Regions from separate parts of the Dactylosporangium maewongense genome, predicted to be linked through region 3. Evidence: riboswitches for the same ligand, from Rfam matches in the RefSeq annotation. Region 3 holds a riboswitch; each other region holds the start of a gene.
What was found. A riboswitch is a leader RNA that binds a small molecule or an ion and turns the genes downstream of it on or off. The one in region 3 is predicted to bind cobalamin.
Positions count from the first base shown of each region.

Region 1: another riboswitch for cobalamin. It lies ahead of bluB (5,6-dimethylbenzimidazole synthase); the one in region 3 lies ahead of cobN (cobaltochelatase subunit CobN).
Region 2: another riboswitch for cobalamin. It lies ahead of ABD332_RS29890 (ribonucleoside-diphosphate reductase subunit alpha); the one in region 3 lies ahead of cobN (cobaltochelatase subunit CobN).

Region 1 is NZ_BAAAQD010000009.1:23,933-28,658, forward strand. It holds gene ABD332_RS22795 (S8 family serine peptidase) at 1-909, opposite strand, end outside; gene ABD332_RS22800 (hypothetical protein) at 1,250-1,588, shown strand; gene ABD332_RS22805 (roadblock/LC7 domain-containing protein) at 1,585-2,091, shown strand; gene bluB (5,6-dimethylbenzimidazole synthase) at 2,141-2,761, opposite strand; cobalamin riboswitch at 2,800-3,002, opposite strand; gene ABD332_RS22815 (metallophosphoesterase) at 3,153-3,839, opposite strand; gene ABD332_RS22820 (MBL fold metallo-hydrolase) at 3,910-4,650, opposite strand; gene ABD332_RS22825 (GlxA family transcriptional regulator) at 4,722-4,726, shown strand, end outside.
Region 2 is NZ_BAAAQD010000012.1:354,052-358,777, reverse strand. It holds gene ABD332_RS29900 (thiamine pyrophosphate-dependent enzyme) at 1-197, opposite strand, end outside; gene ABD332_RS29895 (ribonucleotide-diphosphate reductase subunit beta) at 514-1,509, opposite strand; gene ABD332_RS29890 (ribonucleoside-diphosphate reductase subunit alpha) at 1,545-3,863, opposite strand; cobalamin riboswitch at 4,055-4,254, opposite strand; gene ABD332_RS29885 (beta-L-arabinofuranosidase domain-containing protein) at 4,529-4,726, shown strand, end outside.
Region 3 is NZ_BAAAQD010000005.1:142,900-147,625, forward strand. It holds gene ABD332_RS14925 (precorrin-8X methylmutase) at 1-136, opposite strand, end outside; gene ABD332_RS14930 (precorrin-3B synthase) at 133-1,272, opposite strand; cobalamin riboswitch at 1,387-1,608, shown strand; gene cobN (cobaltochelatase subunit CobN) at 1,649-4,726, shown strand, end outside.

The DNA of each region.
Region 1 (4,726 bases), on a different contig from region 3:
GGAGCCGTTGCTGTTGCCGACGGTGATCGCCGCGCCGACCCCCTGCGGGCTGTAGTAGCAGGCGTCGTCGCCGTTGTTGCCGGCCGCCTGCACGAACTGCACGCCCGAGCTGATCAGGCTCGACACGGCGCTGTCCATGGCCTGGCTGCTGCACCGGCTGCCGCAGCCGATCGAGTAGTTCGCGACCGCCGGCTTCTGGGCGTTGGTGCGCACCCAGTTGATCCCCGCGATCAGGTCGTCGTTGGTGCCGGAGCCCTGGCAGTTCAGGACGCGGACCGAGACGAGGTTCGCCTTCTTCGCGATGCCGTAGGTGGTGCCGACGGCGGTGCCCGCGACGTGGGTGCCGTGGCCGTGGCAGTCGGCGGGGTTGCTGTCCCCGTCGACGATGTCGGTGCCCTGCTTCACCCGGCCGCTGAACTCGGTGTGGCTCGCGTTGAGGCCGGTGTCCAGCACGTACACGGTGACGCCCTGCCCGGGGTTGGCCGGGTAGGTGAACGCCTGGTTCAGGGGCAGGCTCCGCTGGTCGATGCGGTCGTCGCCCCAGTTCGGCGGGTTGCTCTGGGTGTCGAGGACGGTGATGCGCTGGACCGCCTCGACCGACGCGACGGCCGGGTCTGCGGCCAGCCGCTGCGCCTGCTGCACGGACATGTTCGCCGAGAAGCCCCGCTGCACGCTGTCGAACACGTGCCGGGTCTGCCCGCCGAACCTGCCGGTGAGCCGCTGGGCCTGGGTGGCGATCGCGGTGGAGCCGTCCTTCAGCGTGACGATGTAGCGGCCTGCCACCGCGTCGGGACTGTCCGCGTACAGGATCGCGCCCTGCGCGACGGCCGCCGCCGGCGCGGCCGCCGCGAAGGCACCGGCCAGCCCCGCCACGAGCGCGACGCCGGCCGCCGTAATTCGGTGGAACACGGTGAGACCTCCTCCGAGGGATGCCAGCTCCGTGGCCGGGTCCGGTTGACGCCGACCCCGGAGGGCTGGAGCAGAAGGTAGGAGGACGCGACCGGCGAAGGTCACCCCGGTGAACAGACGGCGACGATCTGCGCCGTCAAAACTGTTTATGAGTTGCGTGCGCTCACCGGCAGTGACCGGTGGATCGGTTGAGAAGCCAGCCGGCTATGAGCCGTCTGGCTAAAAGCTGCGTCGAAGGGTGCAGCGAAAGATCGCTTCGTGCGAGGCTGGCCGCGGCACCCGCACCAGCTCAGGAGGCACGGATTTGAGCAACAACCTGGATGTCGCGCTGAAGAGCGCGATGAACATCGAGGGGGCGTTCGCGGTCGCGCTCGTCGACTACACCAGCGGCATGACGCTGGGCACCCTCGGCGGCGGCGCCGACTTCGACATCACGGTGGCCGCGGCCGGCAACACCGACGTCGTGCGGGCGAAGCTGCGCACCATCGAGATGCTCGGTCTCGGCGAGCCGATCGAGGACATCCTCATCACGCTCGACAGCCAGTACCACATCATCCGGCCGCTGCACTCCCGCAACGGCCACGGGCTGTTCCTGTACGTCGCGCTCGCGAAGGCGCGCGCCAACCTCGCGCTGGCCCGCCACCAGCTGCGCGCGATCGAGGAGGGCCTCGAACTGTGACGTCCGGCTTCTTCGGCGGCGCCCCCGACGAGGACGGCCTGCCGCGCAGAGAGGGCCTCGAGCCCGGGGGCGGCGTCGGTCAGCTGCAGTCGCCGCAGTTCGGCGCGCGGCCCGAGCCGCTCGACGCCGCCCTGTCCCCGGTGCGCGCCGCGATGGCGGACCTGCGCCTGCGCGTGCCGGGGGTCCGCGGCAGCGTGCTCGCCGGCGTCGACGGCCTGCTGGTCACCTATGACCTGGGCGCGTACGACGCCGGCGGAGGCACTGAGCCGCACGACGCGGCCGCGCTGGCGGCGACGACGTTCGGCCTGGGCCGGCAGGTGGCGCTGGTGCTGGGGCAGTCACCGTTCCGGGACGCGACCATGCGCAACGACGGCGGCTACTTCACCGTGTACGCCGTGGACGGCAGCACGCTGCTCGCGGTGCTCGGCAGCGATGGGCTCAACGTCGCCCGCCTGCACCTGGAGGCCCGCCCGACCTGCCAGCAGCTCGCCGCGCTGCTCTGAGCCCCGCCCCGGTCCCGCCCGGCGCCGTGCCCGCCCCGCGCGGCGCCGGCTACCAGCGGTCGTGATGCACGGCGTCGGCGAGCGGTGCCCGGCGGCGCCAGCCGTGCCGCTCCAGGTCGGGGACGGATTCCAGGTGGGTCACCGGGCCCAGGCACAGCCAGGCGACCGGGCGGATGCCGGCCGGGACGCCCAGCAGCTCACGGACGAACGGCTCGCGGTAGAACGACACCCAGCCGACGCCGAGCCCCTCCGCGGTCGCGGCCAGCCACAGGTTCTGGATGGCGAGGCAGACGGAGTAGAGGCCGGCGTCGGCGATCGCGTGCCGGCCGAGGACCGCCGGGCCGCCGCGGCCAGGGTCGTACGTGACGACCACGGACAGGGTCGACTCCAGCACCCCGTCGATCTTGATGCGGGCGAAGGCCGCGGCCCGGTCGGCGTCGAGCGTCGCGGCGAACGTGTCGCGTTCGGTGCGGACGTGGTCGTGGAAGGCGCCGCGCAGGGCGGGGTCGCGGACGAGGACGAAGTCCCACGGCTGGGACAGGCCGACGCTCGGCGCGGCGTGGGCGGCGCCCAGCACGCGGTCGAGGACGTCGGCGGGGATCGGCGCGCCATTGAACTGGCCGCGCACGTCGCGGCGGCGGTGCACGACGTCGTACAGGTCGGTGCTCATCAGGGCAGGCTCCCGCTGCTCGTGGCCGCCCGTCACGGACGGCCGGTGACCGCGAGGCCGGTCTTCGGACTCTCGGATCAACGCCTGCACCGTCCGCCTTCCCAGCCCTGAGGCCAGTGACCGCGCACCGCTGGTGCGCATGGACGGCAGCTCCCCGATCACCGCGGCGGGCCCGTGCCGGATTCACACCGGCTTCCCGATTCTCCCCGGTCGCCCGGGGCACCTCGCTTCAGTTCGTGCCGTCCGGCAGCATACGCGGCGGCCCGGCCGGGCCGCGGCATTCGCGGACCGCAGGGGCTCAGTCCGCGGCATTCGCGGACCGCAGGGGCTCAGTCCGCGGCATTCGCGGACCGCAGGGGCTCAGTCCGCGGCATTCGCGGACCGTCAGGGCTCAGGGCACGCAGAGCCGGTAGTGAGTGGTGAGCCGGCCGTCCTCGACGAGGTGGAACGCGAGCGCCGGCGGCGGCTCGGGCCGGTCCTCGGGCTCCCACGGCAGCACCATCGTCGACTCGACGCCCGGCGCGGCGAGCACGGGCACGCCCGCGAACGTGCCGACGGCGGCGCTGTGGACGTGCCCGCACAGGACGGCGAGCACGTCCGGGTGGCGGCGGAGGACCTCGGCGAGCCGGCCGGCGCCGAGCTGGCGGACCTGGTCCGCGGCGGGCTTGCCGACCGGTACCGGCGGATGATGGCAGCACACGAGCGCGGGCGTGCCCGTCGCCGCCGCGAGGGTGCCGTCGAGCCACCGGAGGGTGCCGTCGTCGAGCCAGCCCTCGGCGTGCCCGGGCACCGACGAGTCGCACAGCGCGAACAGCACCCCCGCCACGGTCTCGGCGCGGTCGGTCCGGAACGCGGCCGGGTCGTCGTGGTTGCCGGGCACCGCGAGGACGGGCACACCGAGCGTCCGGAGCCGGCCGAACGCGGCGTATTCGGCGTCGAGTCCGTGGTCGGCGACGTCGCCGGTGACGAGCACGGCGTCCACCGGTTCGCGGAGGCTGCCGATGTACGCGATGACGCGGTCGAACCGGTCGGGCGGCTGCGCGCCGAGGTGGAGGTCGCTGAGGTGGGCGATGAGCACCCCTGCCGGTTACCCCGGCACCCGCGCGGCTACCGCGGCGGGTGCGCGTCGCCCGCCGCGGTCCCGTGGTTTATCGAAGCAGGCGGGCGCTGCCCGCGGTTTCGAAGGCGGCGCGGACGTCGGTGATGCCCTCGGTGAAGTGGGCCCAGCTGTCGACGTGGACCGGCACCACGGTCTTCGCGTCCAGGAGCCTGGCCGCCGCCAGCATCCCGGTCGCGCCGAGGGTGAGGTCGGCGTCGCCGAGCAGCGCGGTGCGGGCCCGGCCGCCGAACAGGATCGCCACGTCGACGGACGGGAAGCGCTCCGCGACCGCGGCGACGACGTCCAGCGACGCGTTGTCGCCGCTGACGTAGACGGTCGGCAGGCCGTCGCCGTGCAGGACGAACCCGGTGACCGGACCGGTGAGGTGCTCGGTGCCGTCGGGGCCGTGCTGCGCGGGGACGGCGGTGACCCGCACGTGGCCGTCGCCGCCGGGCCGGGGCAGGTCGGTGTGGGACCACGGCTCCAGGCCGGTGACCTGGCCGCCCAGGCGGGCGGCCGCCGCCGGGGTGCTGAGCACCACCGGTACCGACGCCGCGAACGCACGACCGAGGGTGTCGAGGTTGTCGGGGTGCTGGTCGTGCGAGAGCAGCACGACGTCGACGGCGCCGGCGTCGTCGGGGGTGCCGGCGGCGGGCTCGGTCTTGGTCAGCACGCGGCTGCCGAGCGGGTACTGCCCGGGCGGGTCGAACGTGGGGTCGGTGATGAACGTGACGCCACCGACGCCGAACACCACCGTCGGGCCGCCGAACCGCTGGAACTGCATCGTCATGGGCATCACCTTCGCCGGTCCCGGCGCCCGCCGGCAGTGGCCGGAACGCCATCCTCCGATACGATCAAGCCATGAC
Region 2 (4,726 bases), on a different contig from region 3:
CCGGTGGCCTTCGCGTGGGCGGTGGCCATGAACGCGGCCGCCTCCTCGTGGTGCGTCAGGACGAAGCGCACCCGGTCGGCGTTGCGCCGCAGCCCTTCCATGATCCCGTTGATGCCGTCGCCGGGGATGCCGAACACCGTGTCGACGCCCCAGTCGGCCAGCCGGGAGATCAGTACCTCGGAGGTGATGGTTTCCATGTGGCGTTGGTCCTTTCCGGTGTTGGGCAGGCCCGCGCCACCGCACGGCCGGACCGTCGCATGGCGTGACCCAGCCACCGGCAACCGGCGCGCGGTGCAGGTGTCACTCACCCCGGCCGGGCGTCACCTCGTCGAGCGGGTCACCGACGCCCGCCGGCGCCAACCGACGCCGGCGCCAACCGGGTCCTGATTGCCATGCCCGTCCACAGCCCGCCGAAACTCCTGCTCGCCCCGCTCGGCCAGGACACCGGACGGCGGGTGGGTGCCGTCCACCGGGCACGGGCCCGGTGGACGGCCACGACGCCGGCGCGGGTGCTCAGAAGTCGTCGTCGAAGGAGACGGTGCCGGTGACGCCGACCTGGTAGGCCGAGACCCGCCGTTCGAAGAAGTTCGACAGCTCCTGGACGTCCTGGAGCTCCATGAACGCGAACGGGTTGCGGCTGCCGTAGAGCGGCTCGACGCCCAGCAGCGCCAGCCTGCGGTCGGCGACGTGCTGCAGGTACTCGCGCATGTCGGCCAGGGACAGCCCGGAGATGCCCTGCTCGAGCAGGTCGGCGGCGAACTGGACCTCGCACTCGACGGCCTCGGCGACCATGGCCCGGATCTGCCCGGCCATCTCGTCGTCGAACAGGTCCGGCTCCTCGGACCGGACGGTGTCGACGACGTCGAACGCGAAGGCCATGTGCATCGACTCGTCGCGGAAGACCCAGTTGGTGCCCGAGGCGAGGCCGTGCAGCAGGCCGCGGGAGCGCAGGTGATACACGTAGGCGAAGGCGCCGTAGAAGAACAACCCTTCGATGCAGGCGGCGAAGCAGATCAGATTGAGCAGGAACGACCGCCGGTCGTCGCGGGTCCTCAGCTCGCGCAGCTCGAAGATCGAGTCGATCCAGCGGAAGCAGAACTCGGCCTTGCGGCGGATCGACGGGATGTTCTCCACGGCGGCGAAGGCGGCGGAGCGCTCGTGCTCGTCGGTGACGTACGTGTCGAGCAGGTTCAGGTAGAACTGGACGTGCACAGCCTCCTCGAACAGCTGCCGGGACAGGTAGAGCCTGGCCTCGGGGCTGTTGACGTGCTGGTACAGGTTGAGCACGAGGTTGTTGGCCACGATCGTGTCGCCGGTGGCGAAGAACGCGACGAGCCGGGACACCAGGTGCCGCTCCGCCGGGGTGAGCCCGGCGAGGTCGGGCAGGTCGGTGTGCAGGTCGATCTCCTCGACGGTCCAGGTGTTCTTGATGGCGTCCTTGAACCGGGCGAAGAAGTGCGGGTACCGCATCGGGCGCAGGGTCAGGTCCATGCCGGGGTCGAGCAGCATGGGCGCGGTGGCGGCGCGGGGAACGGGAATGACGGTCACTGGCAGGCCTCGCAGGCTTCGGGGTTCTCCAGGGAGCAGGCGACGGCGTCGGCGCCGTCGGCCGCGGTGATCGCCGGCAGGACCGGCACGGTCGCCTGCTGGATCCGGGTCGCCGGCCGGGACCGCAGGTAGTAGGTGGTCTTCAGGCCGCTCTTCCAGGCGTGCAGGTACATCGAGGAGAGCTTGCCGATCGTCGGTGCGGCCATGAACAGGTTCAGCGACTGGGACTGGTCGATGTACGGCGCGCGGGCCGCGGCGAGGTCGATGAGCGCCCGCTGGGGCAGCTCCCACGCGGTGCGGAACAGCGAACGCACGTCCTCGGGCAGGCCGTCGACCGCCTGCACCGACCCTTCGGCCCGCTTGATCTGCTCGCGGACCGCGGCCGTCCACAGCCCGCGGGCCTTGAGCTCCCGGACCAGGTAGGTGTTGACCTGCAGGAACTCGCCGGACATGGTCTCGCGTTTGAACAGGTTGGACACCTGCGGCTCGATGCACTCGTAGCAGCCGGCGATCGAGGCGATCGTCGCCGTCGGCGCGATCGCGACGAGCAGCGAGTTGCGCAGCCCGTGCGCCGCGGCCCGGGCCCGCAGCGCCGCCCACCGCCCGGGCTGTGCGGGGGTGGCGCCCCACAGGTCCGGGTGCAGCTCGCCGCGTGCCGCGCGGGTCTCGGCGAACGCCGGGTGCGGGCCGGACCGCTCCGCCAGCTCGGCGGACGTCTCGGCGGCGGTGAGGAGGATCTCCTCCTGGACCCGGGTGGACAGGTCCCGCGCCGGCTCGGAGTCGAACGGCAGCCGGAGCGTGAAGAACGCGTCCTGCAGGCCCATCAGGCCGAGGCCGACCGGCCGCCAGCGCGGGTTCGACGCGGCGGCCTGCGCCGCCGGGTAGTAGTTGATGTCGATGACCCGATCAAGGAACACGACGGCGGTGCGGACGGTCTCCCGCAGCCGCTGCCAGTCGACGCCGTCGGCGGTGACGTGCGCGCCGAGGTTGATCGAGCCCAGGTTGCACACGGCGGTCTCGTCGTCGCTGTTGACCTCGAGGATCTCGGTGCACAGGTTCGACAGGTGGATGGTGTTGCCGGGCGCCCCGGTCTGGTTCGACAGCGCGTTGGAGCGGTCCTTGAACGTCATCCACCCGTTGCCGGTCTGGGCGAGCGTGCGCATCATCCGGGCGTACAGGTCACGGGCCTTGACCGTCCTGACCGCCCGCTTCTCCGCGACGCGGTAGGCGTCGTCGAACGCCTCGCCGTGCAGGTCGGGCAGCTCCGGCGCGTCGGACGGGTCGATGAGCGACCAGTCGGCGTCGGCCTCGACCCGGCGCATGAACTCGTCCGGGATCCAGTTGGCCAGGTTCAGGTTGTGCGTGCGTCGGGACTCCTCGCCGGTGTTGTCCCGCAGCTCCAGGAACTCCTCGATGTCCGGGTGCCACGGCTCCAGGTACACGCACGCGGCACCCTTGCGCCGGCCGCCCTGGTTCACCGCCGCGACCCCGGCGTCGAGGGTCTTCAGGAACGGCACGATCCCGTTGGACCTGCCGTTGGTGCCGCGGATGAGCGCGCCCCGGCCGCGGACCCGCGTCCAGGAGATGCCGATGCCGCCGGAGAACTTCGACAGCTTCGCGACCTGGTGGTAGCGCTCGTAGATCGAGTCGAGCTCGTCGCGGGGCGAGTCGACCAGGAAGCAGGAGGACATCTGGGTGTGCCGGGTGCCGGAGTTGAACAGCGTCGGCGAGCTCGGCAGGTACGCCAGGGACGACATGAGCCGGTAGAAGCCGGTCGCCTCGGACGGCGTCCGCGACAGCCCGCAGGCCACCCGCAGCAGCCAGTACTGCGGCGTCTCCACGACGAGGCGGCTGGTCGGGTGGCGCAGCAGGTACCGGTCGGCGACCGTCCGCAGCCCGAAGTACTCGAACCGCAGGTCACCGTCCGGGTCGACGGCGTCGTCGAGCTCGCGGGCGTGGCGGGCCACGAACGCCGCCGTCTCGTCGCCGATCAGCCCCAGGTCGTGGGCGTGGCGGATCGACTGGCTGAAGCCGGCCACGCCCTGCCCGCGGACCTCCTTGCCGACGTACGCGGCGAGCAGCCGCGCCGCGAGCCTCGAATACTGCGGCTCCTCACCGATGAGCTCGGCGGCGGTCTGGATCGACAGCTTGTCCAGCTCCGCGGTGGTGGCGCCGTCGTACAGGCCGCTGATCGTCCTGGTCGCCACCCGCAGCGGGTCGACCTCGTCGAGGCCGCCGACCCACCGCTCGACCGCCTTGACGATCTTGCCGACGTCGACCGGCTCCAGGTCGCCGTCGCGGTTCCGGACCCGCATCGCAGGCCGGCGTGGCTGCGCCGTCGTGACCGTCACTGGCTCTCTCCTCGCGAGCTCGTTCCAGTGGATCCGAGGTCGCGGGGACGCCGAACGGCGCGCACGGCGGGTCGCCCGTCCGTGAACCGTTCATGGTGGCGTCGGCCGTCCCGCGCGGCCTCGAAGCCGCCACGCACGGGGCGTGCGTGGCGCGCTGGCAGGTCTTCGGACTCGCGGGCGTGACCACGGATGGTCGCCTACTGGCCGTCACTTCCCAGGCCGGATGGCCCAGTGTGCTCGACGGCGGTCGTTCCCACTCACCGCTGCGGGGCAGTCCCGGACTCGCACCGGGTTCCCTCTTGCCTCGACCCGGCCCCGCTGGGGGACCGGCTCGAACCAGCTGCGTCGAGCACCATATCTAGGGTCGCCGAAAAATGCACACACCACATGTCGGTGCGGCGTGTTGTGATCTTCACATTCCGCGGCCGGCTGTCCCGTGACAGCCGTGCCGACGTGTCGTGTGCCCGGCCCGTGCCCTTGAAGGTTGCCGATTCCTCTGGCAGTCTCGTCATGCCGCCGCGATGTTAGCGCTCACTTCACCCGCCAGTCATGAGGTGCGGACGCGTCGCACAAGCATGTTAACGCTCACACATCCAACGCCCGCCGTCACGGTCGAAAGGATCAACCCCATGCCTCACCCCAGCGTCAGCCGCCGCCGGCTGCTGCAGACCACCGGCGCCGTCGCCGCCGCCTCGGCGGCCGCGCCCCTGCTAGGCGCCCCGACCGCCGCGGGCGCCGCCCTCGCCCCGGCCCGCGCCGACATCGGCGTCTCGGCCTACGCGTTCGACCTCGGGCAGGTGCGGCTGAGCACCGGCCGCTTCCTGGAC
Region 3 (4,726 bases):
GCGCGGACAGGTCGGCCTCGGCGCGGATCGTCGCGAACGACCGCCGGTAGATCTCCGCGCCGTCCTTGACGTAGTCGAAGCCACCGTCCTGGACGGAACCGGAGGCGCCATCAGCGACGGTCTCCTGAGCCGTCATGACAGCACCCGGTAGCCGTCGGCGGTCGCGAGCATCTCCACGTGCCTTCCCTTCGGTGCGCCGCAGCGCCGTTCGCAGCCGACCCAGTGCACCGGCAACGCATGGTCGAGACCGCTGAGGACGGCCGCGCGGGCGTCGGCGCGCACGTCGGCGAGGGCCTTCGCGCAGCCGGGCCGGCCGGCGCACGCCGTGACCCCGGCCCACGGTGTCGCGGGGTCGGTGCCGAGGCCGGCGGTCGTCAGCAGTGACTCGAGACGTCCAGCTTCTTCGACCGGCACGTCGGGCACGACGACGGTCCGCCACGGCGTGACGATGATCTCCCCCGGCGCCGCCGCGACGAGCGCCGCCGACTGCTCCGGTGTCAGCAGCCCGAGTGGTACGACCACCGTCAGCGCGACCAGTCCCCCGACCTGCGGGGCCCGTCCGACCGCCGGCCCAGGCGAGCCTACGAATTGGTCAACGTCTGTACCGGGGGCGAACCCCAGGCGGGCCGCCACCCGGGCCGGGCCGTCGGTCAGCTCGGCCAGCCGCCACGCGGTGCCGCCCTGCGCAGCGCGCTCGTCCAGGAACGCCCGGGACGCCCGGAGCAGCAGCTCAGCGGGGTTGTCACCGCCCCGGCCCGCGGTCGGGAGCCCGGCGAGGAGGAGGCGGTCGCCGTGCAGGCCGACGTCGCCGCCGAGCGGGGACACGTCGCCGCGCCCGTCGTCGATGGTCACCAGGAACCGGCCGGGCAGCGCCGCCAGCGCGGGGTCGGCGCACAGCCCGGCGTCGAACGCGGCCACCACCGGCCGCACGTCCAGCTCGCCGAGGCCGTCGCGGCCGCTGAGCGGGCTGGCGATGATGTTGCGGACCCGCTCGTGGGTGTCCGACGGCAGCAGTCCCGCGGCGGTGAGCCTGGCCGCCAGCTCCGGCGACGCGTCCGGCCGCAGCCCTCTGATCTGCACGTTTCCGCGCGAGGTGAGCTCCAGGGCGGGGTCGCCGAGGTCCGCGGCGGCGGCGCGGAGGACCGCGAGGGCTGGGACGGGCAGCCGCCCCCCGGGCAGCCGGACGCGGGCAAGACCGCCGTCGGCCGCCGCGTGGACCTGCACGGCACCCGGGCACCGGTCCGGAGCGTCACGTCCACTGGCAGCCTGCACGCGCCGGATACTACTGCGCAGCGCCGCCCCCGACCCAAGGAAGCCGACCAAGCGACCCGGCCAAGCGGGCCGACCGGCGGCGGCCGGCCCGGGCGAGCTTGACGCAAGGAAGCCGTGACCGGCAGAGTTGGCGGTGCTGTACGGCGACGTGTGGAGGAAGCCGGTGTGAATCCGGCGCGGTCCCGCCACTGTGACCGGGGAGTGGACCTCCGACGACGGCCACCGGGCCCAGCGCCCAGGGGGCCGGAGACGACGGCCACCGGGTGCGAGCCCGGGAAGGCCGGAGGCGAGCGCCGATCCGGGAGCCAGGAGACTCTCCGCCGCCGGAACCTTTCCCGACCGACTTGGGGCGCGGACCCCGAGGGAGGACCCCGGCGTGATCCTGCTGCTGTCGACGTCCGACACCGACCTGCTCAGCGCCCGTGCGAGCGGCGCGGCGTTCCGGCTGGCCAACCCGTCCCGCCTCACCGTGGAGGAGCTGCCGGCCCTGGCCGACGGCGCCGACCTGGTCGTGGTGCGGTTCCTGGGCGGCTACCGCGACTGGCAGGAGGGGTTCGACACGCTGCTGCGCCTGCCGGCGCCGGTGGTGCTGCTCGGCGGTGAGTCGCTGCCCGACGCGGAGCTGATGCGCCACTCGACGGTGCCCGCCGGCGTCGCCGCGGAGGCCCACGCCTACTTCACCGAGGGCGGCCCCGCCAACCTCGCCGAGCTGCACAACTTCCTCTCCGACACGGTCCTGCTGACCGGCCACGGGTTCGCGCCGCCGGTGCAGACCCCCGCGTGGGGAGAGCTGGACCGGGAGTCCACGGCCGACGGTCCGACCGTCGGGATCATCTACTACCGGGCGCACCACCTGGCGGGAAACACCGCGTTCGTGGAGACGCTCTGCGAGGCCGTCGAGGACGCGGGCGGGCGGGCCCTGCCGGTGTTCGCCTCGTCGCTGCGGGCCGCCCCGGCGGAGCTGCTCGACACGCTGCGGCAGGCGGACGCGCTGGTCGTCACGGTCCTCGCCGCGGGCGGCACCCGGCCCGCCGACGCGCAGGCCGGCGGCGAGGACGGGGCGTGGGACGTCGGCGCCCTGGCCGCGCTCGACGTGCCGATCCTGCAGGGGCTGTGCCTCACGAGCTCCCGCGACACCTGGGACGCCAACGACGACGGGCTGTCGCCGCTGGACACCGCGACGCAGGTCGCGATCCCCGAGTTCGACGGCCGGATCATCACGGTGCCGTTCTCGTTCAAGGAGATCGACGCCGACGGCCTCACCGTGTACGTCGCCGACCGGGAGCGGGCCGGCCGGGTCGCCGGGACCGCGGTCGCGCACGCCCGGCTGCGGCACCTGCGGCCCGAGGACCGCAAGATCGTGCTGATGCTCAGCGCGTACCCGACGAAGCACGCGCGGATCGGCAACGCGGTCGGCCTGGACACGCCCGCGAGCGTCGTGCGGCTGCTCGATGCGATGCACGCGCAGGGGTACGTCGGCGCCGACGGCTTCCCGAAGGACGGCGACGCGCTGATGCACACGCTCATCGCCGCCGGCGGGCAGGACGTGAACTGGCTCACCGAGGACCAGCTGCGCGGCAACCCGATCCGGATCTCCGCCGCCCGGTACCGGAGCTGGTTCGACACGCTCCCCGCCGACCTGCGGGAGGAGATGGAGCGGCACTGGGGGCCGGCGCCCGGTGAGCTGTTCGTCGACACGTCCCGCGACCCCGGCGGCGAGATCGTCCTCGCCGCGCTGCGCGAGGGCAACGTCGTGGTGATGGTGCAGCCGCCGCGCGGCTTCGGGGAGAACCCCGTCGCGATCTACCACGACCCCGACCTGCCGCCGAGCCACCACTACCTGGCCGCGTACCGGTGGCTCGCCGACGAGTTCGGCGCGCACGCGGTCGTGCACGTCGGCAAGCACGGCAACCTCGAGTGGCTGCCGGGCAAGACGGTCGGGATGTCCGCCTCGTGCGGCGCCGACGCGGCCCTCGGAAACCTGCCGCTGATCTACCCGTTCCTGGTCAACGACCCCGGCGAGGGCACCCAGGCGAAGCGGCGGGCGCACGCCACCCTGGTCGACCACCTGATCCCGCCGATGGCGCGCGCCGAGTCGTACGGTGACATCGCCCGCCTCGAGCAGCTCCTGGACGAGCACTCGACGATCGCGGCCCTCGACCCGGCGAAGCTGCCGGCGATCCGCGGGCAGATCTGGACGCTGCTGCAGGCGGCGCGGCTCGACCACGACCTGGGCCTGGCCGACCGGCCGGGTGACGACGGGTTCGACGAGCTGATCCTGCACATCGACGGCTGGCTCTGCGAGATCAAGGACGTCCAGATCCGCGACGGGCTGCACGTGCTCGGCGTCGCGCCGGCGGGCGAGGCCCGGGTCGACCTGGTCCTCGCCATGCTGCGGGCGCGGCAGCTGTGGGGCGGCGCGGTCGCGCTGCCCGGCCTGCGCGAGGCCCTCGGCCTGACCGAGGGCTCGACCGCGCGCGTGTCGGTCGACGAGGCCGAGTCGCAGGCCCGCGCCCTCGTGGCGGAGATGGAGTCACGGGGCTGGCCCACCACCGACATCTCCGACATTTCGGATTTGCCGGATGTGGTACGGGTGCTGGAGTTCGCCGCACGGGAGATCGTGCCGCGGCTGTCCCGTACCGGCGACGAACTGACGATGGTCCTGCATGCGCTGGACGGAGGGTATGTCCCGGCGGGGCCGAGCGGGTCGCCGCTGCGCGGGCTGATCAACGTGCTGCCGACCGGGCGCAACTTCTACTCCGTCGACCCGAAGGCGATCCCGAGCCGGCTCGCGTGGGAGACGGGTCAGGCGATGGCCGACTCGCTGCTCGCCCGCTACAAGGCCGACCACGGTGCGTGGCCGCGCTCCGTCGGCCTGTCGATGTGGGGCACCAGCGCCATGCGCACCGCCGGCGACGACATCGCCGAGGCGCTCGCGCTGCTCGGTGTCCGGCCCGTCTGGGACGACGCGTCCCGCCGGGTGGTCAGCCTCACCCCCGTCGACCTCGCCGAGCTGGGCCGCCCCCGCATCGACGTCACGATGCGCATCAGCGGCTTCTTCCGCGACGCGTTCCCGCACGTGGTCGCGCTTCTGGACGACGCGGTGCAGCTGGTCGCCGCGCTGGACGAGTCCCCCGACGACAACTACGTCCGCGCCCACGTCGCCGCCGACGTGGCCACGCACGGCGACGAGCGGCGCGCCACGCTGCGCGTCTTCGGGTCCAAGCCGGGCGCGTACGGCGCCGGCATCCTCCCCCTCATCGACAGCCGTAACTGGCGCGACGACGCCGACCTGGCCGAGGTGTACGCGGTGTGGGGCGGCTACGCGTACGGCCGCGACCTGGACGGGCTGCTCGCCCGGGGCGACATGGAAGGCGCGTACAAGCGGATCAGCGTCGCGGTCAAGAACACCGACACCCGCGAGCACGACATCGCCGACTCCGACGACTACTTC